3 regions of the uncultured Phyllobacterium sp. genome follow, and region 2 is predicted to be linked to each of the others. Evidence: predicted binding sites of a transcription regulator. Region 2 holds the regulator's gene; each other region holds the start of a gene.
What was found. Region 2 encodes LexA, which represses DNA repair genes until DNA is damaged. Its sites were predicted from a motif close to TGTTCNNNNTGTGTTCNG; they were not measured.

Region 1 (6,889 bases), on a different contig from region 2:
CGCCGCGCAGCGGATTGAATGCCTTGCCCTTCTCTGCACCCTCGGTTTCCGGAATGGCATCGGTGCCGTAGAGCGCATCGTAAAGCGAACCCCAGCGCGCATTGGCCGCGTTGAGCGCATAGCGGGCGTTCATGACAGGCACCACCAGCTGCGGTCCGGCCGTTACCGCGATTTCCGGATCCACATTGTCGGTCGAGACGGAGAATGTTCCGCCCTCGGGCAGCAGATAGCCAATTTCCCGCAGGAACGCTTCATATTGCTCTGGCGTATATCCTGTCTGCCGCTTTTCGCGATAGAACGCATCGAGCTTTTCCTGAAATGCATCGCGCTTGACGAGCAAGGCCCGGTTCTTGGGCGACAGATCATCGACAATTGCTGCCAGACCCTGGAAAAAGGCGTCGGCATTGATCGATGTTCCGACCACCGCTTCATTAGCCACGAAGTCGTAGAGCTCTTTCGCCACCTTCAGACCATCGATCTCGACCCGCTCGCTCATACCATACTCCTTAAGATTTTCTGTTAGCGTACCCTTGAACACACCAAAGCATTCCTCGTCAATTCGGCCTAAATGAACATGATTTATGCCGGAAGGGAAACAATCAATCAGTGGGCAATGCGAGGCCTGCCGGTTGCGGTTGCGACCAGCACCGCTTCGATGAATTTTCGCTGGTCTTCAACAGTCGCAGCGCTGATGTTTCGGACGATGGTGACCTGTGCCTCGTCGGTGCCAGCTTCCAGCGCGAAACTGCGAACCTGCCCTTGCAGCGTTTCTTCGGCGAAGGCAATCGCGAGATCTTCCTCCTGAAAGTCCTTCACCGCCTCCCCCGCTGCCACGCGAAAAATCCCTTCGGCGGGCTGGCTGATGTAGGCTTCGACCGATACGCGCACCTGCCCGACCACGGCACCGAGCGCATTGGCGACATCCGTATCGACGGGAACAATGCTTGGCGCACCCAGCATGGCTCCAACGGCGGGATAATAGACGGGAGCGGAAGCACCCAGGCCGATCAGCGGCCGGTCAATATCAAGCTTGACGCCGGCAATACCGCCCTGCCCGGAAAGCGCGCGCTGGGTCAGCGGACTGGCTACCATGTCAGGTCCATCCAATCCATCCTCGGCAAAGATGGTTTCCAGCACCACTTCCGATGAACGGCGGATGAGCGCGTCATAGGTACGCCGCGAAATTTCCTCCGGCGTATCGCACAGCGGGCGGCCCGCGCCGTCCTTGCGCCTCGCATAGAGAATGGCGCCATAGCGCGCCGCTTCGCCGTTCCAATTGTTCTGCAGATGGAGAACATGGCAGGCATCGGACGGCGTGAACCCCGAGAGATGGACGAGTCCCCGCGCGACCAGCCGGTTGATCGTCGCGGTCTGGGAAACGGAGTTCAGGAGCCGGTCGAGCGGCTGCGGTTCCCGCGTAATCCGCTGGTAGAGCTCGGCTTCCCCCTTGCTCAATCCGGATGCCATTTGCTCGGGAACGCCGGTCAATAGAGCGAACCGGCCATCCAGGCGTCCGGGATTGGCCGTCTTCACCTGCCGCGCCAGATGATCGATGACGATGGCACCGTGATTGGCCGCAAGCAGAGACAGCGGCACCAGCCGCCTTGGTCCAAGCATGATGCGCGGCGCCATGGCATTGTCGTCCAGCGACACCTCTGAATCGCCACCCAGCCCGAATGTGCGCATGGCCACCGCCTCGACCATGGTGCGGAAACCGCCAACGGTGGCGCCATTGGGATCGAGCCGTGGACGGCCATTGTCGAGAACGGCAACGTCCGTGGTCGTCCCGCCAATATCGGACACGATGGCGTTGTCGAGGCCCGTCATGTGGCGCGCGCCGACAAGGCTGGCAGCCGGTCCCGACAGGATCGTTTCGATCGGGCGATGCCGTGCAAAAGCCGCCGAGACCAGTGCGCCATCGCCGCGCACCACCATGAGCGGCGCATGAATGCCGCGCCGGTCGAGGAAACCTTCCGTTGCCGCGACGAGGCGGTCAATCATGGCGATGAGCCGCGCATTGAGGACCGTTGTCAGGGCCCGGCGCGGACCGTTCAGCTTGGCCGAAAGTTCGTGACTGCAGGTAACAGGCAGACCCGTCTGAGCGCGCACAAGATCACGAACGGCAATTTCATGCTCGGGGTTGCGCACGGCAAAATAGGCGCAGACTGCAAAACCCGTCACCTCCTCCTTGAGGCGCGGCAAGGCCTCCTGCAGCGCCGAGACATCGAAAGGTTGCGGGCGGCCATAGACATCATGGCCGCCGGGCAGGAAGACGACGGGATCGGAGCCAAGGGCAGACCCGAGGTCCGCCTTCTCCAGGTCGGCCGGCGAGAACCCGACCATGACAAGCGCGATCCGTCCGCCCTGCCCTTCGACAAGGGCATTGGTGGCCAGTGTCGTCGACATGGACACAAGGCGGATATGGCCGGGATCAACCGAAGCCTCTTCGACAATGCGCTCGACCGCGCCGGAGATGCCGACACTCAGATCGTGGCGTGTTGTCAGAGCCTTGGCCTTGGCGATAACGCCGCGCGCCTCCGACCAGAGAACCGCATCCGTATAGGTGCCGCCCGTATCAATACCGAGGAAAATTGCGTTCTCTACCTGTGAATCAGCCATGATGCCCTGCGCCGTTTGTGGCAGGGTTATCCCATGACGGCACCAACGACTAGCGTCATTCCGACCATTTGCCGCCGCAACAGCACAACACTGCCGGAACCATTCAACTCCTGCTACGTTGACGCGTGGGAAAAGGGGGCTTCTATGGCATCACAATCTGGCAGTCATGCGGGATCGAAGAAGGTTATCTATGCCGCCATCCTCGGCAATCTTCTGATCGCGGCAACCAAGTTCATTGCCGCCTTCTTCACCGGTAGTTCCGCCATGCTGTCGGAAGGCGTTCATTCGCTGGTGGATACGGGAAATGGCGGCCTGCTTCTCTACGGCCTGCGGCGGGCCGCCAAGCCAGCCGACAAGGCGCATCCGCTCGGCCATGGACGCGAGCTTTACTTCTGGAGTTTCATCGTTGCGCTGCTGGTGTTTGCCGTGGGTGCCGGTGTCTCGTTCTATGAAGGCCTCATCCACATTCTTGAGCCGGAGCCCGTCGCCAATCCCACTGTCAATTATGTCGTGCTTGGCTTTGCGCTGCTGTTCGAGGGCATCTCATGGACAGTCGCGCTGAAAGAATTCCGAACCATGAAAGGCAAACTCGGTTACCTCGAAGCCGTGCAACAGAGCAAGGACCCGAGCGTCTTTACGGTCCTGTTTGAGGATACGGCTGCGCTGCTGGGACTCATCGTAGCGTTTGCCGGCATTTCAGCGGCGCAATTCTTCGACATGCCCGAATTCGACGGGGTTGCCTCCATCGGCATTGCCATCATCCTCGGTGCAACCGCAATTTTCCTCGCCCGGGAAAGCAAGGGCCTGCTGATCGGCGAGTCGGCGCTGCCGGAAGCGGAACAGCAGATTCTTGATATTGCGGGCAAAGATCCGGCCATTCAGCAGGCAAACGGCGTGCTGACCGTCCATATGGGACCCAAGCAGATCGTTGCCGGGCTCAGCATTGAATTTGAGGATCGTCTTACCGCACCCGAGATCGAAGCCTGCGTCGAGCGTATCGAAACAGCAATCCGTCAGGCCAACCCGGACATCGTGTCCGTCTTCGTCAAACCGCAGACTGCAAGTACCTGGAAGACGCGGCGGCAAAAAATCGTTGAGGGCTAATCTTCATCCACCACGCGCAGGCGCAACTGGCCCGTTGCCGATGCTGCCGACCTGTTGGCATCCGGCCCCTTCGCGGGTTCGCCGGCCGCCGGATCGACAAACTCCAGCGCCTCGATCTTCTGGCCGCGCTTCGTCACCTTGCTGGACGAGACGAGAATATCGTCAATATCCTTGCTCGCCTGACCGAAATGCGTCTGCAGTCGCCGGACCCGGTCGTCCAGGCGCCCGACATCTTCCATCAGGCGGATCACCTCACCCTGGATGAGATGTGCCTGCTCGCGCATGCGCACATCCTTGAGCACCGCCTGAATGACCTGAATGGACAGCATCAGCAGCGACGGCGATACGATGACGATGCGCGAACGATGGGCTTTCTGCACAACGCCTTCGAAATTCTCGTGGATTTCGGCAAAGATGGATTCCGACGGCACAAAGAGAAATGCCGTATCCTGGGTTTCGCCATTGATCAGGTATTTCTCTGAAACATCGCGAATATGGATTTCGATATCCCGGCGAAACTGGGCAAGCGCCAGTTTCTTCGTATCCGGTGTCTCGGACTCGCGGATGGCGTTCCATGCTTCCAGCGGAAATTTGGCGTCGATGACCAGATTGGGGGCGCCATTCGGCATGCGGACGATACAATCCGGCCGGCTTCCATTGGAAAGCGTAGCCTGGAACTCATAGGCCCCTTGCGGCAAGCCATCGGCAATGATGGTTTCCATGCGCGCCTGACCGAAAGCGCCGCGCGTCTGCTTGTTGGCGAGAATCGCCTGCAGCTGGACAACCTGTCCGGCCAGCGACTGGATATTGTTCTGCGCGGTATCGATGACCGCCAGCCGCTCCTGCAATTTGGCCAGATTTTCATGGGTCGACTGCGTCTGTTCCGTCATGGTCTGGCCGATGCGGCTGGTCATGCCGTCAAGGCGTTCGCGGATCGACTGGTTGAGCTCCGCCTGGCGCGAACCGAAAAGTTCCGCCATGGTCTGCATGCGGCCCTGCATCTCTGACTGGCTCTTCAGGATCTCGGCCATCCGCACTTCCGCATCACGCGCACGGTCTTCCGCCTGGAATTCCGCGATCAGCCGTACCCGTGCCGAACGCCACAGCGCGATCCCGCACAGGACAATGGCAAGTGCAACGATGACAGCCGCCATTACCAGTGCAGTACCGACCGATATCGACGTGGCACCGAGCTGAAACAGTGGCTGGTCGAGTGAATGTGATGTTTCCATGGGAAGCAGACTAACCGATTCGGATGGCAAATGTGAGATCAAAACGAGAACATTTTCACAAATGCCATTTATGCCGGGATTGACGGTTGAAAGCCGAGATATTAGGTGATGCTCATGTCTATCAAACCGCTTGTCATTCTTCCCGATCCGCTGTTGCGCCAGGTTTCCAAACCCGTGGAGCGCTTTGATGCCGATTTGCGCAAATTCTCCAACGACATGCTCGACACCATGTATGACGCGCCGGGGATCGGCCTTGCCGCCATTCAGGTGGCGGAACCGCTGCGCATGCTGGTGATCGACCTTGCCAAGGAAGACGAACCGAAGGCACCCCAGGTTTTCATCAACCCTGAGATTTTGTCGTCGAGCACCGAACGCAACGTCTATGAAGAAGGCTGCCTGTCCATTCCGGATTATTATGCGGAAGTGGAACGTCCGGCAAAAGTGCGCGTTGCCTATTTCGATATCGAAGGCAAGAAGCACGAGATCGAGGCGGACGGTTTGCTGGCAACCTGCCTTCAGCACGAGATCGACCACCTCAACGGCGTTCTGTTCATCGATTACATCTCGCGCCTCAAGCGTGAAATGGTGGTGAAAAAGTTCAAGAAGCTTGCCAAGGATCGCGTTCCGAGCCGGCTGGCGGTGTAAGCCATGAGCCTGCGTATCGTCTTCATGGGAACCCCGGAATTCTCCGTGCCGGTTCTCAACGCGCTCATTGGCCAGGGCCATGAGATCGTCGCCGTCTACAGTCAGCCGCCGCGTCCGGCAGGCCGGCGCGGACTGGAACTGACCCCCTCGCCCGTTCATCGCAATGCCGAAGAATTCGGCATTGAAGTGCGCACGCCCAAAAGCCTTCGCAGCCCCGAGGAACAGCAGGCGTTCCGCGATCTCAATGCGGACGTTGCCATCGTGGTGGCCTATGGCCTGATCTTGCCTACCGCCATTCTCGAAGGCACGCGCCTTGGCTGCTACAACGGCCATGCCTCGCTTCTTCCGCGCTGGCGCGGCGCCGCACCGATCCAGCGGGCCATCATGGCGGGCGACAGCGAAACCGGCATGATGATCATGAAAATGGATGAGGGGCTGGATACCGGCCCGGTCGCCATGGCCGAAAAGGTCAAGATCACACCCGACACGACCGCGGGCGAGCTGCACGACCAGCTCAGCATGATCGGCGCCGACCTGATGGTGCGCGCCATGGCCGCGCTGGAACGGGACAGCCTCACCCTGACACCGCAATCGGAAGACGGTGTCACCTACGCGTCGAAGATCACCAAGGTTGAAACCCGCATCGACTGGACCCTGCCGGCCATTGACATCCACAATCGTATTCGCGGTCTGGCACCGTTTCCGGGCGCCTGGTGCGAGATGGAGATCGGTGACGGCCTCGAACGCGTCAAGTTGCTGCGCTCGCTGCTTGCAACCGGTGCCGGCGTGCCGGGCACGGTGCTTGATGACGATCTGCGCATTGCCTGCGGAGAAGGTGCAGTGCGTTTGCGCGCGCTGCAGCGGGCGGGCGGCAAGGCGATGGACGGGCAGGAATTCCAGCGCGGCGCCAAGATTGCGCAAGGGGCAAAGCTGCCATGAGCAGCATCACCATTCGTCGCGTACAGCCCGCGGACCGCGCGTTGATCTCCGCTATCGTCGAAGACGCTTTTGCGGGACCGGATGAGGCAAGGCTGGTCGAGCAACTCAGTAGCAACGGCGATATCGTGCTCGAACTGGTTGCGGAGTTCGGTGGTGCCCTGGCGGGCCACATCCTTTTTTCAAGGCTGCGCGTTGAGAATGGAACCAGCTTTGACGCGGTTGCACTGGCGCCGCTCAGTGTCGTCTCAGGTCACCAGGGCAAAGGCGTCGGATCGGCACTGATCAGGGCCGCGCATCAGGAATTGGTGCTCATGGGCGAAACCCTTTCCATTGTCCTCGGCGATCCCGCC
Region 2 (6,889 bases):
GTCGATCCGCTCCGCCGGGTCGCGTATCGCCGAATTGCTGGTGCGTGTCCTCGACGGCGAACCGGTCGAGAACATCCACGAGATATGGCCGGTCGAACTCATCCTGCGCCAGTCCAGCGGTCCGCCCGTCGCCCCGCGCCGGTGAGTGCCTAGCCCAATTCGAAGGTTGTGATGCCAAAAATCCGGTCGAGCGGCAATTCGGGCGCTGCTCCGCGATACATGCGTGCGGTTTCGAACACCGGCGCCAGACCGTACCGGTCGCAAAGGCGCCGCGCGGCCCCATTGGTCCCGGGAATATCCAGAAAGACCTGCGCATTCCCGGCTGTTGCTGCGAGGGATTGAAACAGCCGGTCGGCGATCTCTTCTGTTTCGGCAAACAAGGGACCGATTTTGCAGCCCTCGCGGCATGCACGCACGACGCCATACCCCGCGATTTTTCCGTCGGCAATACAGGCCAGGCCGTGGCGGGAGCCGGACGGGCCGAGCCAGGCACGGATAAACGATTCCCGTGGTTCGGGATTGAATTGACGGTCATAGGCAGCGACAGCACCGATCCATTGCGCATCGATGGCGACGATATCGCCGCTGACGGTTGCCCTGCAGCCGGGCGCGCCGCCATAGCGGTAATTCGCATGGGCATAGACAAATCCCGACTTCCGATAGTTTTCCTGCTGGGCAACGACACCATCAAGACCGACGGTCTGTCCGGCAAATCCGCTCAGCACGCCCTGCCAGAGCGACCAGCCGAAACCCAGACCGCGCGATTGCGCACGCACCATGTAGAAACCGAGAAAGCCGTAGTCTCGCGCATAGCGGACCAGCGAGACCGCTGCCGTCAACTCACCATTCACCTCAAGCACGTGATAGCCCTTGGGGTCCGCGGCCCAGAATGCGTCCGCATCGTCCAAACCGGGGTTCCAGCCCTCGGCGGCTGCCCAGTCGATGATGGTGGCAAGGTCATGGCGCTCGGCGATTCGGATGAAAGCTGTCATGATATTGTGATATCCAACTGGAAACTGACGCAACAGCGCCCTGAATGGGCGCATTTCTGCCCGCACATGCTTCGTAACCAAGCTTCCAGCATTGCCGCAACGGAATATTAAGCACTTGTAGAACAATGCTGGAACAGATAGTGTTTGTTCTGGTTTTGTTTTTCCGATTCCCTGCTAAAGGATCGCCGATGCTCACGCGTAAACAACATGAACTTCTTCTCTTCATTCATGAGCGTCTGAAGGAGACGGGCATTCCGCCATCCTTCGACGAAATGAAGGATGCGCTGGATCTGGCCTCCAAATCCGGCATTCACCGGCTGATCACTGCGCTGGAAGAGCGCGGCTTCATTCGCCGGCTTGCGAACAGGGCACGCGCGCTGGAAGTCCTGCGCCTGCCGGACTCCATCGCACCCGGCCTCAACAGCCAGAGAAAGTTCGAGCCGAGTGTCATCGAGGGCAGTCTCGGACGCAATATTGCGCCGCCGAAGCCGCAGCCGCGCGCCTCCAACGATATGGACATGCCTGCCAATGTCAGCATTCCGGTCATGGGCCGGATTGCCGCCGGTGTGCCGATTTCCGCCATCCAGAACCAGACTCACATGCTGAGCCTTCCGCCAGACATGATCGGCAGCGGCGAACATTACGCGCTTGAGGTCAAGGGCGACTCGATGATCGAAGCAGGCATTTTCGACGGCGATACCGTTGTCATCAAGCGCGGCGACACCGCAAGCCCCGGCGAAATCATCGTGGCGCTGGTCGATGACGAGGAAGCCACCCTCAAGCGGTTCCGCCGCAAGGGTGCCTCGATTGCCCTGGAAGCCGCCAACCCAGCCTATGAAACGCGGATTTTCGGACCGGACCGCGTGCGGGTGCAGGGCAAGCTCGTCGGCCTGATCCGCCGTTACTGACCGGCCGCCGCGTCCCGTTCGGCATTGTTCGGGACGCTTTCGATCGCATGGGCCTTGCGTGAACGCTCCGGCCGGTTGCGCGCCGCATTGGAATGGGTGCGGTACTTGTTCCAGGGTCGGTCGGGCGGACCGATCGCCCAGGTCAGGCGGGCCGACTGCACCCTTTGCTCCAGCGCTTCTCCGGCTTTCGATAGATCCGTCACGTCACCCTGCCCTTGCCCGCCGGAGCCGAACCGGATTTCGGCAGCACCGTTCAAGGCGAGATCACGGCGCGTGATCACCATCGGGCCGGGAACGGGGCAACCGGTATCCACGCCGGCAAAGCTTAGCACGACAATATTCCCCTCGCTGCAGGCGGCGTTCCTTTGCGCTGGATCATCCGTATAGGCAATGATGAGACCGCCCGGTTCGCGCGCCAGACAGAGCTTGCCGGCGCATTCGAAGACACCCTCCGCTGCCTCTTTGCCGATCCCCGCCGGTTTGACGATCTGTTCCAGCCCAAAGCCCTGCCGCCAGTTGTTCAACGTGAAGGCGCCGCCCTGCGGGCGATTGATCATCAATGCCGTGCCATTGCGCACACCGGCCAGCCGGCCATCCTCGGACAGGACGACATCCGGCGGCGCTGTGCGCGCCATGATCAGGACGGCCGCAGCAAACAGCGGCAGGCTGCACAGACGCAACCACGACGACAGGAATATCAAGATCACAAGTGCCGCGCTCATCAGGATCAGGCTCGGCTGCGGCATCGGACCGAGATTGCCCGAGGGCGAGAGTGCGGCAACGTGATGGGCAATGAACACTACCAGCTCGATGCCACGCTCCATGACGGCGAACGACAGGAAATCCAGATCGAACGGCATCAGCAACAGCGAAAGTACGGCGAAGGGCATGACCAGAACCGAGACCACGGGCAAGGCAAATGCGTTGCCGATCAGTCCGAGCGGTGCGGTATTGTTGAAATGATAGGCGGCAAAGATCGCGCTGGCCGAACCGGCGACCAGGGATGTCAGGGCGACATCACTGATATGATCGCCGATCTTGCCGGGTAGCCGCAACAACAGGCTGTTGCCGGATGCACGCCGGGCATTCCCGCCGGCCTTGCGCGGCGACCACCAGCCGTAGAATGCGATCAGTGCGGCGGTGGCCGAGTAGGACATCTGGAAGCTTGGCCCCATCACCTCGTGCGGCGCGATGGCAATGGTTACCAAGGCGGCCAGGGCAACGTTGCGCAGCGACAGCGCCGCCCGGTCTACGGTCATGGCGACAAGCATGACTGCCAGCATGACAAAGCTGCGCTGGGCCGCCACGTCGATCCCCGAGAGCATCAGATAGAATGCCGATGCCAGCAGCGCCGCGCATGCCGAAAATTTCTTGATGGGATAGCGCGCAGCAAAGTCCGGAAAGAAGGCCATGCTTGCACGCAACGAGCCGATGACGATCCCGGCCACGAGCGCCATGTGCAATCCCGAAATGGAGAGAATATGCGACAGGCCGCTCAACCGCATGGCGTTGTTGGTGGCCTCGCTGATGCCATCACGCTGGCCGGTGATCAGCGATGCGGCGATGGCACCGGCTTCTCCCGGCATGTAACCGAGGATACGATCGGTGAGTGCCTGGCGCATCGCAGCGACGGCAAACAGCGTTCTGGTTGTCAAATCAGCCGGTTCCGGCAGAGAGGCTGCTTCGGGCTTGCCAAGAAAGAAGCCGCTGCCGCCGATGCCCCTGTAGTAATTGTGGAAGGCAAAGTCATAATTGCCCGATCGCACGGGACCGGATGGCGGGCGCAGATGCACCAGACCGCGCAGCCCCCTGCCTGTGGCAGCTTCAGGTGGCAGGGCGCGGGCCGATACAACCAGCCTTGCCGGGGCATAGCGCAGCTGCGGGCGCTCCGTGGCTATCACGTCCATCGTCACGCGCCAGCCGCCCCGCTCGGCGCGGTTGATCGCGACGATGCGGCCGGTCAGCCGCGTGGTGACGGCGGAGCCGAGCATTGGCGTATCCAGACGCAGCGTTTCCAGCTTGGCGCAGAGCATGCCTATGACAACCAGCACGGCGGCGGAAAGGCACATCCCGGTCAAATGCCGCTCGCGTGCCAGGAGTTTGAACCCGGCAAGCGCGGTCAATCCGAAGAGCATGGCGCTCAGCCGCGGTTCCACCGGCAAGCTGAAATAGACAATGGCGCCACTGCCGGCAAAAACCGGAACGAACAGGAAAAGGCTGCCGCGATCATAATCCCGCCCGCATGCCCGGGAAACGGCCGGGAGCAAATCCTGCCCCAACCCCATGCGCCGGCGCAGCGCTGCGGACAGACTCACGCCTCGCCGGGTGACGGCAACATTTTGGGATATTTGGGTCGCAAGACCCGGCTCATCGTCCGCCGGACGATCAAAAAACTGCCGTTCACTCGTTTGTGTACTGGTGCCGGGCCCCTGCATTTGCCTCCAATTCTGCCAATGCCCTTGCACGACAGCGCTCCTATGCTACATCAACGCCAGATCAAATCGATTGGATGTTAGGCTAATGGCCGAGACGTCTGTTGGAGTCCTTATGTCGTCACCTGTTGTTACCCGTTTTGCACCCTCCCCGACCGGATACCTCCATATTGGCGGTGCCCGCACGGCCCTGTTCAACTGGCTTTATGCCAAGCATACGGGCGGCAAGATGCTGCTGCGCATCGAAGACACGGACCGGGAACGCTCCTCGGAAGCGGCTGTCACGGCCATTCTCGATGGCCTGAAGTGGCTGGGCCTCGATTGGGATGGCGATGCGGTGTCGCAATACGAGCGCGCGCCCCGTCACCGGGAAGTCGCCGAAGAGCTGGTCGCCAAGGGCAAAGCCTATTACTGCTACGCCTCGCCGGCAGAGCTTGAGGAAATGCGCGAAAAAGCCCGCGCCGAGGGCCGCCCGCCACGCTATGACGGCCGCTGGCGCGATCGCGATCCGAAGGAAGCCCCTGCGGGCGTCAAGCCGGTCATCCGCATCAAGGCACCGCAGGACGGCGAAACCCTCGTGCGCGACCTCGTACAGGGCGATGTGCGCTTTCCCAACAAGGACCTCGATGATTTCATCATCCTGCGCTCCGACGGCAACCCGACGTATATGCATGCTGTCGTGGTTGATGATCATGACATGGGCGTCACCCACATCATCCGTGGTGACGATCACCTGACCAATGCGGCGCGCCAGGCCATCATCTATGATGCGATGGGCTGGGATATCCCGGTGATGGGTCATATTCCGCTGATCCACGGTGCGGATGGGGCAAAGCTGTCGAAGCGTCACGGTGCGCTCGGCGTCGAAGCCTATCGCGCCATGGGCTATCTGCCCGCCGCCCTGCGCAACTATCTCGTCCGCCTCGGCTGGAGCCATGGCGATGACGAGATCATGTCCGATGCGCAGATGATCGAGTGGTTCGAGATTTCCGACATCAATCGCGGCGCATCGCGTTTTGACTTCCAGAAGCTCGAAGCGATCAATGGTCACTATATGCGGTTCTCCGCCGATGCCGATCTGGTCAAGGCGATGATCGACATCCTGCCGGAAATCGAAGGCGGCGCGGACATTCTGTCGCGGCTGAACGAGCGGACCCGTCAGCAATTGCTGGCGGCAATGCCCGGCCTGAAGGAACGCGCCAAGACGCTGGTCGAACTGGCGGACAGTGCGAAATACCTGTTTGCGCAGCGCCCGTTGGCATTGGATGAAAAGGCAGCCGGCCTGTTGAATGAAGAGGGTTTGAGCGTGCTTTCCGGCGTTCTTCCGGCGCTTTCAGCTGTCAACGATTGGACCGCTGAAGCATTGGATGCAGCGGTGCGGGTTCATGCGGAAAACACCGGCTTGAAACTCGGCAAAATCGCCCAGCCCCTGCGGGCGGCACTGACGGGAAGAGCAACATCTCCGGGGGTTTTCGACGTGCTGGCGGTGCTTGGCCGCGAGGAGTCACTGGGGCGTATCGAAGACCGGATAAAAGGTTAATCCGTAGCCTCGACGGTGCATTTTTTGCATTGCAACATTGTGCCGTTCGGCTACGGTGTCGTGCCTGAGAAAATCAGGATAAAGACCTTGCAAAGAGGTCAAGGCTTTGGGCCAGTGTGCTGAACGCAGAGGTCAGAAAATAACCTGCCTGGAAGGAACATCCTGTTTCAAAGGCATACTGGAATATGAAGTAACTCGTGTGCTTTCACTTCCGAAGTTCGACGAGAGTCTACTGCTCAAGCAGCGAACTTCGGAATTGGTACACGGGATGTCAGCGGGAGCTGAAGCAAGAAAGGAACGGCAATGTCTGAGAATAGCGTCAACATCGATCTGAATGGTCACGAGTTTGCGTTACCGATTAAAAAAGGCACCATCGGACCTGATGTCGTGGACATTGGAACACTCTACAAGAACACGGGTGCATTCACCTACGATCCGGGTTTTACATCCACAGCCTCCTGCGAGTCGCAGATCACCTATATCGACGGTGACGAAGGCATTTTGCTGCATCGCGGCTATCCGATCGAACAACTCGCCGAAAAGGGCGACTTCCTCGAAACCTGCTATCTCCTGCTTTACGGCGAACTGCCGACAAAGAGCCAGAAGCATGATTTCGACTATCGCGTGACGCACCACACCATGGTGCACGAACAGATGTCGCGCTTCTTCAGCGGCTTCCGCCGTGACGCCCATCCCATGGCGGTCATGGTCGGCTGCGTTGGCGCCCTGTCCGCCTTCTATCACGACTCGACCGATATTTCCGATCCGCATCAGCGCATGGTTGCATCCATCCGCATGATCGCCAAGATCCCGACCCTGGCTGCGATGGCTTACAAGTATCACATCGGCCAGCCCTTCGTTTACCCGAAGAACAATCTCGATTTTGCCACCAACTTCCTGCACATGTGCTTTGCCGTGCCGTGCGAAGACTACGTCCCCAATCCGGTTCTTGCCCGCGCAATGGACCGGATTTTCATTTTGCACGCTGATCACGAGCAGAATGCCTCGACGTCGACG
Region 3 (6,889 bases), on a different contig from region 2:
CGGCCTTGCCCGTGATGCCATTTTTTGTGGCGCGCGACAGGGCTTCACGGATATATCCGCCCATGATGTCGGCCGGAATTTCGCTTTCCAGCGGAATAGGGTTGGCGATCAGCATGCCGCCGTTGACGCCGATGGCGCTGCGCGTTGCCTGGAACCTGGCGATGGCTTCCGGCGTGTCGAGACGCAAGGGGGCCTTGAGATGCGACTGGCGCGACCAGAAGGCCGGCAGAACATCCGCTCCATGCACCACAACGGGTACGCCTTTGGTTTCAAGCACTTCCAGCGTCTTTTCAATATCCAGAATCGCCTTGGCGCCCGCCGAGACGACGATCACCGGGGTGCGGCCCAATTCTTCCAGATCGGCCGATATGTCGAAACTGGTCTCCGCGCCCATATGCACACCGCCGATGCCGCCCGTGGCAAACACCTTGATGCCGGCCATGTGTGCGGCCAGCATGGTGGCGGCAACGGTGGTGCCGCCGGTGCGGCCTTCCGACAGCGCAAACGCCAGATCGGCACGCGACAGCTTCATGGCGCCCTTGACCTGCGCCAATGCCTCGCGTTCCTCGGCCGAAATGCCGATCTTCAGGCGGCCATCGATGATGGCGATGGTCGCCGGGACTGCGCCACCATCGCGGATGATCGTCTCGACATCGGCGGCCATGCGGCTGTTGTCCGGGTAGGGCATGCCGTGGGTGATGATCGTGCTTTCCAGCGCCACCACCGGCTGCCCGGCGGCAAGTGCTTTCTGCACCTCCGGTGCAATGTCGGTGAACGGGTTGAGAGCTGTTGTGGTCATGGTTCTTTCCTTTGTCGTATCAGGCCGTTGGCTCATGCGAGCGGGATGGCCTCCGGTATGGTCGCGAGGGCCGCGTCGAAAATCCTGGATGTGAAGATCGGCGTTGCCGAATGGGTTTGCAGTGTCAGCGCCGAGGCGGCAAAGCCTTCGCGCACGGCGTCCTCCAGGGGAAGGCCGCGCATCAGCGCCGATATGGTGCCGCCGGCCAGCGCATCACCCGCGCCGGTCACGTCGGCAATACCGGTCAGCGCTGGCGGAAGAAGGGAGAATGCACCGCCGCTGGAATAGACCAGCGCAGCCTGCCCGCCATTGCTGACAACGGCAGTGTGCAGACCCTCTGCCGTCAGGGCGCGGTGCAGATCGGGCAGGCTGGCATCGGCGCCCAGTCCCGTCAGCGCAAAGGCTTCACGCCGGTTGAGGAACAGGCAGGCGAGATCGCCGAGAACCGGCCGCAACCGCACCGCCTTGGCCGGGGAAATCGCCAGCGCATAGAGCGGTTTGCCGCCGGCAAGCTCGGCCAGTTTCTGCAACGCTTCCGACGGCAGATTGGCATCGCCGAAACCCGCATCGGCAGCATCGAGGGAATCGCGCCCCTTGCGCCGCCGCAACTGCCGGGGCAGGGCGAGTTCATACAGCGCCATGTCGGCAATGGCCGCCACCACATCGCCCTGTTCATCGAGGATCGCCGTATAGCTCGGGGTCGCCCGGTCGATGAACACGGCGGAACTGTCCTTGATTCCGGCGGCCTCAAAGGCGGCGCCGATGACATCGCCAACCCGGTCGCCGCCGCGCACCGACAGCATTTCAGCCCGCACACCGCGCCGCACGGCAAGGCGCAAAGCATTGAACACGCCGCCGCCAGGCTCTTCGCGCATGATGCCGGGGTTGGACGCGCCGGGAATGAAGGGAACGCTGCTCTGGCCGCGCCGGTCCATATGGGCGCCGCCGACAGCAAACAGCAGCGGTGTGTAATCCTGAGTCATGGTTGGTGGCTTTTGCTGAACAAAATGATCGGTTGCAAGACACTTGGTCCTTTCCTTCTCTAGATGGCCTGCTGCCCCGACGCAATCGCCGCAACGATTCGAATTTGCCGGCCGCGGTTTTCCCGTCCATGCTGCCCGAACACGAGGAACATGTGGACAAGCGCAGGCAGCCAACTTTCGGAACATTTTAAGAACATTTTTGTGTTATTATTGTTTTTCAATGGCTTGTACATATTGCCAAATGAGAACAAAACAGATACAAATATCTTCAAAGGCCGGAGCATCCGGGCTTCATGGATAGCACAGGGGTAGTGTAACATGGCTCAAAATTCTTTGCGGTTAGTTGAGGGTAATTCGGTGGATAAAACGAAAGCGCTGGATGCGGCATTGTCACAGATCGAGAGAGCCTTTGGTAAGGGTTCGATCATGCGGCTTGGACGCAATGAGCAGGTTGTGGAAATTGAGACGGTTTCGACCGGGTCGCTTTCCCTGGATATAGCCCTTGGCGTCGGCGGTCTGCCGAAAGGCCGCATTGTCGAGATTTATGGGCCGGAAAGCTCGGGTAAGACAACCCTGGCGCTGCATACGATTGCGGAAGCCCAGAAGAAGGGCGGCATCTGCGCCTTTGTCGACGCGGAACATGCGCTGGACCCGGTCTATGCCCGCAAGCTGGGCGTGGATCTGGAGAATCTTCTGATCTCGCAGCCTGATACGGGCGAGCAGGCGCTGGAGATCACCGATACGCTGGTGCGTTCCGGTGCGATCGATGTTCTGGTGGTCGATTCCGTTGCCGCCTTGACCCCGCGTGCGGAAATCGAAGGCGAGATGGGCGATTCTCTCCCCGGCCTGCAGGCCCGCCTGATGAGCCAGGCGCTGCGCAAGCTGACCGCATCCATTTCCCGCTCCAATTGCATGGTTATCTTCATCAACCAGATCCGCATGAAGATCGGCGTGATGTTCGGTTCGCCTGAAACCACGACGGGCGGCAATGCGCTGAAATTCTATGCTTCAGTGCGTCTCGATATCCGCCGCATCGGTGCGCTGAAGGAACGTGATGAGGTGGTCGGCAACCAGACCCGCGTCAAGGTGGTCAAGAACAAGCTTGCGCCCCCCTTCAAGCAGGTCGAATTCGACATCATGTATGGCGAAGGTGTTTCCAAGACGGGCGAACTGGTCGATCTCGGCGTCAAGGCGGGTATCGTTGAAAAATCCGGTTCGTGGTTCTCCTACAATTCCCAGCGTCTGGGGCAGGGCCGCGACAACGCAAAGCTCTTCCTCAAGGACAATCCCGAAGTGGCCAATGAGATTGAGCTGGTCCTGCGCCAGAATGCCGGTCTGATTGCCGAGCAGATGCTGGACAAGGGCCCGGACGATGTCGAGGACAATGACGGACCCGAGGCCGCCGAAGGCTGATCTCCCAGGACGGACCGTTCCGGTCCGCAATTCAAACCCGCATCCGGCCGCCGGATGCGGGTTTTTCTTTTAAAATGCTCTCACGCTGTAAGAACGTCCCTCGGGCCGAGGCTGTGCTTCACCGCACGCAGCGCTACCTTCCCACATATTGAGCAGACCTCCCTCATGCTGAGCTTGTCGAAGCACGCACAACCGCTCTGCGTGCTTCGACAAGCTCAGCATGAGGAAGAGTGCACGTATTCGAAGACTGTGCTGTTCATAAGCAAGGCCCATTATCACAGGGATTTTCTGGACAGGCCGCGGTCGCATCGCTACAAGCGTTGCGTTCCGCCCTTTTGTTGCAGAAAGGGGCTATTTCGCTTTGGTTAGAGACAAGTCAGAAGGCAATGCACATGAGTGGCGTCAACGAAATCCGGTCGACATTTCTGAACTATTTCAAGAAGAACGGCCATGAGATCGTGGCGTCGAGCCCGCTTGTGCCGCGCAACGACCCGACGCTGATGTTCACCAATGCCGGCATGGTGCAGTTCAAGAATGTTTTCACCGGTCTGGAGCAGCGGCCTTACAGCCGGGCCACGACATCGCAGAAATGCGTGCGCGCCGGCGGCAAGCACAATGACCTGGACAATGTCGGCTATACCGCCCGCCACCATACTTTCTTTGAAATGCTCGGCAATTTCTCCTTCGGCGATTACTTCAAGGAAGAGGCGATCAGCCTGGCCTGGAACCTTATCACCAAGGAATATGGTCTCGACAGGAACAAGCTGCTCGTCACCGTCTACCACACGGACGATGCGGCTGCCGGATTCTGGAAGAAGATCGCCGGCCTGTCCGATGACCGCATCATCCGCATCGCCACCAGCGACAATTTCTGGGCGATGGGCGATACCGGCCCATGCGGCCCGTGCTCGGAAATTTTCTACGACCATGGCGAAGACATCTGGGGCGGCCCTCCCGGCAGCGCCAACGAGGATGGCGACCGCTTCATCGAGATCTGGAACCTCGTCTTCATGCAGTTTGAGCAGATCACCAAGGAGCAGCGCATTGAATTGCCGCGCCCGTCCATCGATACCGGCATGGGCCTCGAGCGTCTGGCCGCGGTGCTGCAGGGCGAACACGACAATTACGATATCGACCTGTTCCGGGCGCTTATCCGCGCGTCGGAAGATGCGACCGGCATCAAGGCGGAAGGAAAATTCCGCGCCAGCCACCGGGTGATCGCCGATCATCTGCGCTCATCGAGCTTCCTCATTGCCGATGGCGTGCTGCCGTCGAATGAAGGCCGCGGCTATGTGCTGCGCCGCATCATGCGCCGCGCCATGCGCCATGCGCAGCTGCTGGGTGCCAAGGAGCCGCTGATGTGGCGCCTGCTGCCGGCGCTGATCCGTGAGATGGGACAGGCCTATCCGGAACTGATCCGTGCGGAGTCGTTGATTTCCGAAACGCTGAAGCTTGAGGAAACCCGTTTCCGCAAGACGCTGGACCGCGGCCTCGGCCTGCTGAGCGATGCCACGGAAGGTCTTGGCGAAGGCGATCGGCTCGATGGCGAAACCGCGTTCAAGCTCTATGACACCTTCGGTTTCCCGCTGGATCTCACCCAGGATGCGCTGCGCCAGCGCGGTATCGCTGTCGATACCGATGCTTTTGCGGCGGCCATGGAGCGGCAGAAGGCGGAAGCCCGCGCCCATTGGTCCGGTTCCGGCGACGCAGCGACAGAAACGGTCTGGTTTGCGGTGCGCGACAAGGTCGGCGCCACCGAATTCCTCGGCTACGAGACGGAAAAGGCCGAAGGCGTCATCACCGCGCTGGTGCGGGACGGTGCGCAGGTGGACAGCGCTGGGGAAGGCGAGGCCATTGCCCTCGTGGTCAACCAGACGCCGTTCTATGCCGAGTCCGGCGGTCAGCAGGGCGATACCGGCATCATCTCCGGCGACGGCTTCACCGTTGTTGTCACCGACACGCAGAAGAAGAATGACGGCGTGTTCGTGCATCTGGGCAAGGTGCTCAAGGGCACGGTAAAGCTGGATATTCCGGTGGAGATGACGGTCGACAGCGGGCGCCGGACGCGTATCCGCTCCAACCACTCGGCGACGCACCTGCTGCATGAGGCGCTGCGCGAAACCCTTGGCACCCATGTCGCGCAGAAGGGCTCGCTCGTTGCGCCGGATCGCCTGCGTTTCGACTTTTCCCATCCGAAGCCGATTTCGGACAAGGAACTGGCCGTCATCGAAGACCTCGCCAACGAAATCGTCCTGCAGAACGCACCGGTCAGTACCCGCCTGATGGCGGTTGACGATGCCATCGCGGAAGGCGCCATGGCGCTGTTCGGTGAGAAGTATGGCGATGAAGTGCGCGTGGTTTCCATGGGAACCGCGCTGCACGGCGAGAAATCGGGCAAGAGCTATTCGACGGAACTGTGCGGCGGCACGCATGTGCGCGCCACCGGCGATATCGGCCTGATCCGGATTGTCTCGGAAAGCGCCGTGGCGGCGGGTGTGCGCCGCATGGAGGCGTTGACCGGCGAAGCCGCGCGCCGCTACCTCGAAGAACAGGACGACCGGGTCAAGGCGATTGCCGGTGCGTTGAAGTCCACGCCTGCCGACGCGCTGGCGCGCGTGACGGCGCTGTTGGATGAGCGCCGCAAGCTGGAACGCGAGCTCACCGAGGCGCGCAAGCAATTGGCGCTTGGCGGCTCCGGCAATGGCGCCGCGCAGTCCGAAACGGTCAATGGTGTCGGCTTCATCGGCAAGGTGGTCACCGGCGTCAATCCGCGTGACCTGAAGCCGCTGGCCGACGATGCCAAGAAGACCGTCGGCTCCGGCATCGTGACGTTCATTGGCGTGTCGGAAGATGGCAAGGCCAGCGCGGTTGTCGGTGTCACCGACGATCTCGTCGGCACGTTCAGCGCCGTCGACCTGGTCAAGATCGCGTCCGCCGCGCTCGGCGGTGCGGGCGGCGGCGGCCGTCCCGACATGGCGCAGGCCGGCGGTCCCGACGGTTCCAAGGCCGAGGCGGCCGTGGCTGCCGTGCGCGACGCGCTCGCCGGCTAACACCAAGCATTGTATTTCCGGCCGCAGCGTGATGCGGCCGGAAATGCCCCCGCTCATACTAATTGCTGAGTGGGCAAGAGATTGATTTTCCGGTATTTTTACCTGATATTTTACGTGCGCAGGCTGATTGGTTTGCGGTGTTTTTTCTGCATCGCAATTTTGTTTCGCATTTTCAAAAACTGTTTTTAGCTATCCATTTCGAGAACTGACGTGAAGACAATACTGGCTCTTCTGCTCGCCGCGATGCTGCTTGTTTCCTGCCAGACCTCGACGGTCGTCAAGGATGTTCATATGCGCAGCGATACGGCCTTCGGGCCGGATGTCCTGGCCTATTTGGATCTGTTCATGTCGCTGAACGCGCAGCCCTACTATTCGACGACGGTGGGATACGGTTTCAAGACGCTTTATACCGGCCAGGGCAAAAGCCACCTCTCCGAGGCCTGGAGCTATGGCCGGCAGATGCGGTTCGAAAAGGGAGTGAGCAGACGGGCGGCCTGTTTCTTTCGGCCTTGCCTGCCCACACGCGAGGAAACCGGCGTGGTGGCCATGGATGAGGCTGATTTTGTTGCCGCCGCCACGAAGGGGCTCGACTTCGAACTGGCGGGCAAGGCCGGGAAAATTGTCGGCAGGATTCCGGCCCATGC

Region 1: RDL77_RS03365 (DNA recombination protein RmuC) is a predicted target of LexA. The motif match lies at 4,990-5,007, and genes of this name have one in related genera.
Region 3: recA (recombinase RecA) is a predicted target of LexA. The motif match lies at 1,961-1,978, and genes of this name have one in related genera.

What each region holds. Positions count from the first base shown of each region.
Region 1 covers NZ_CABSQF010000003.1:190,391-197,279, forward strand. Annotated here, with positions in the region: gene RDL77_RS03350 (malate synthase G) at 1-496, opposite strand, end outside; gene RDL77_RS03355 (hydantoinase/oxoprolinase family protein) at 604-2,619, opposite strand; gene RDL77_RS03360 (cation diffusion facilitator family transporter) at 2,764-3,723, shown strand; gene RDL77_RS03365 (DNA recombination protein RmuC) at 3,720-4,955, opposite strand; gene def (peptide deformylase) at 5,070-5,600, shown strand; gene fmt (methionyl-tRNA formyltransferase) at 5,610-6,539, shown strand; gene RDL77_RS03380 (GNAT family N-acetyltransferase) at 6,536-6,889, shown strand, end outside.
Region 2 covers NZ_CABSQF010000045.1:9,110-15,998, reverse strand. Annotated here, with positions in the region: gene RDL77_RS20555 (substrate-binding domain-containing protein) at 1-145, shown strand, start outside; gene RDL77_RS20550 (GNAT family N-acetyltransferase) at 150-992, opposite strand; gene lexA (transcriptional repressor LexA) at 1,181-1,900, shown strand; gene RDL77_RS20540 (ComEC/Rec2 family competence protein) at 1,894-4,215, opposite strand; gene gltX (glutamate--tRNA ligase) at 4,448-5,872, shown strand; gene gltA (citrate synthase) at 6,176-6,889, shown strand, end outside.
Region 3 covers NZ_CABSQF010000010.1:6,255-13,143, reverse strand. Annotated here, with positions in the region: gene RDL77_RS08185 (pseudouridine-5'-phosphate glycosidase) at 1-799, opposite strand, end outside; gene RDL77_RS08180 (carbohydrate kinase family protein) at 832-1,782, opposite strand; gene recA (recombinase RecA) at 2,101-3,195, shown strand; gene alaS (alanine--tRNA ligase) at 3,588-6,245, shown strand; gene RDL77_RS08165 (hypothetical protein) at 6,537-6,889, shown strand, end outside.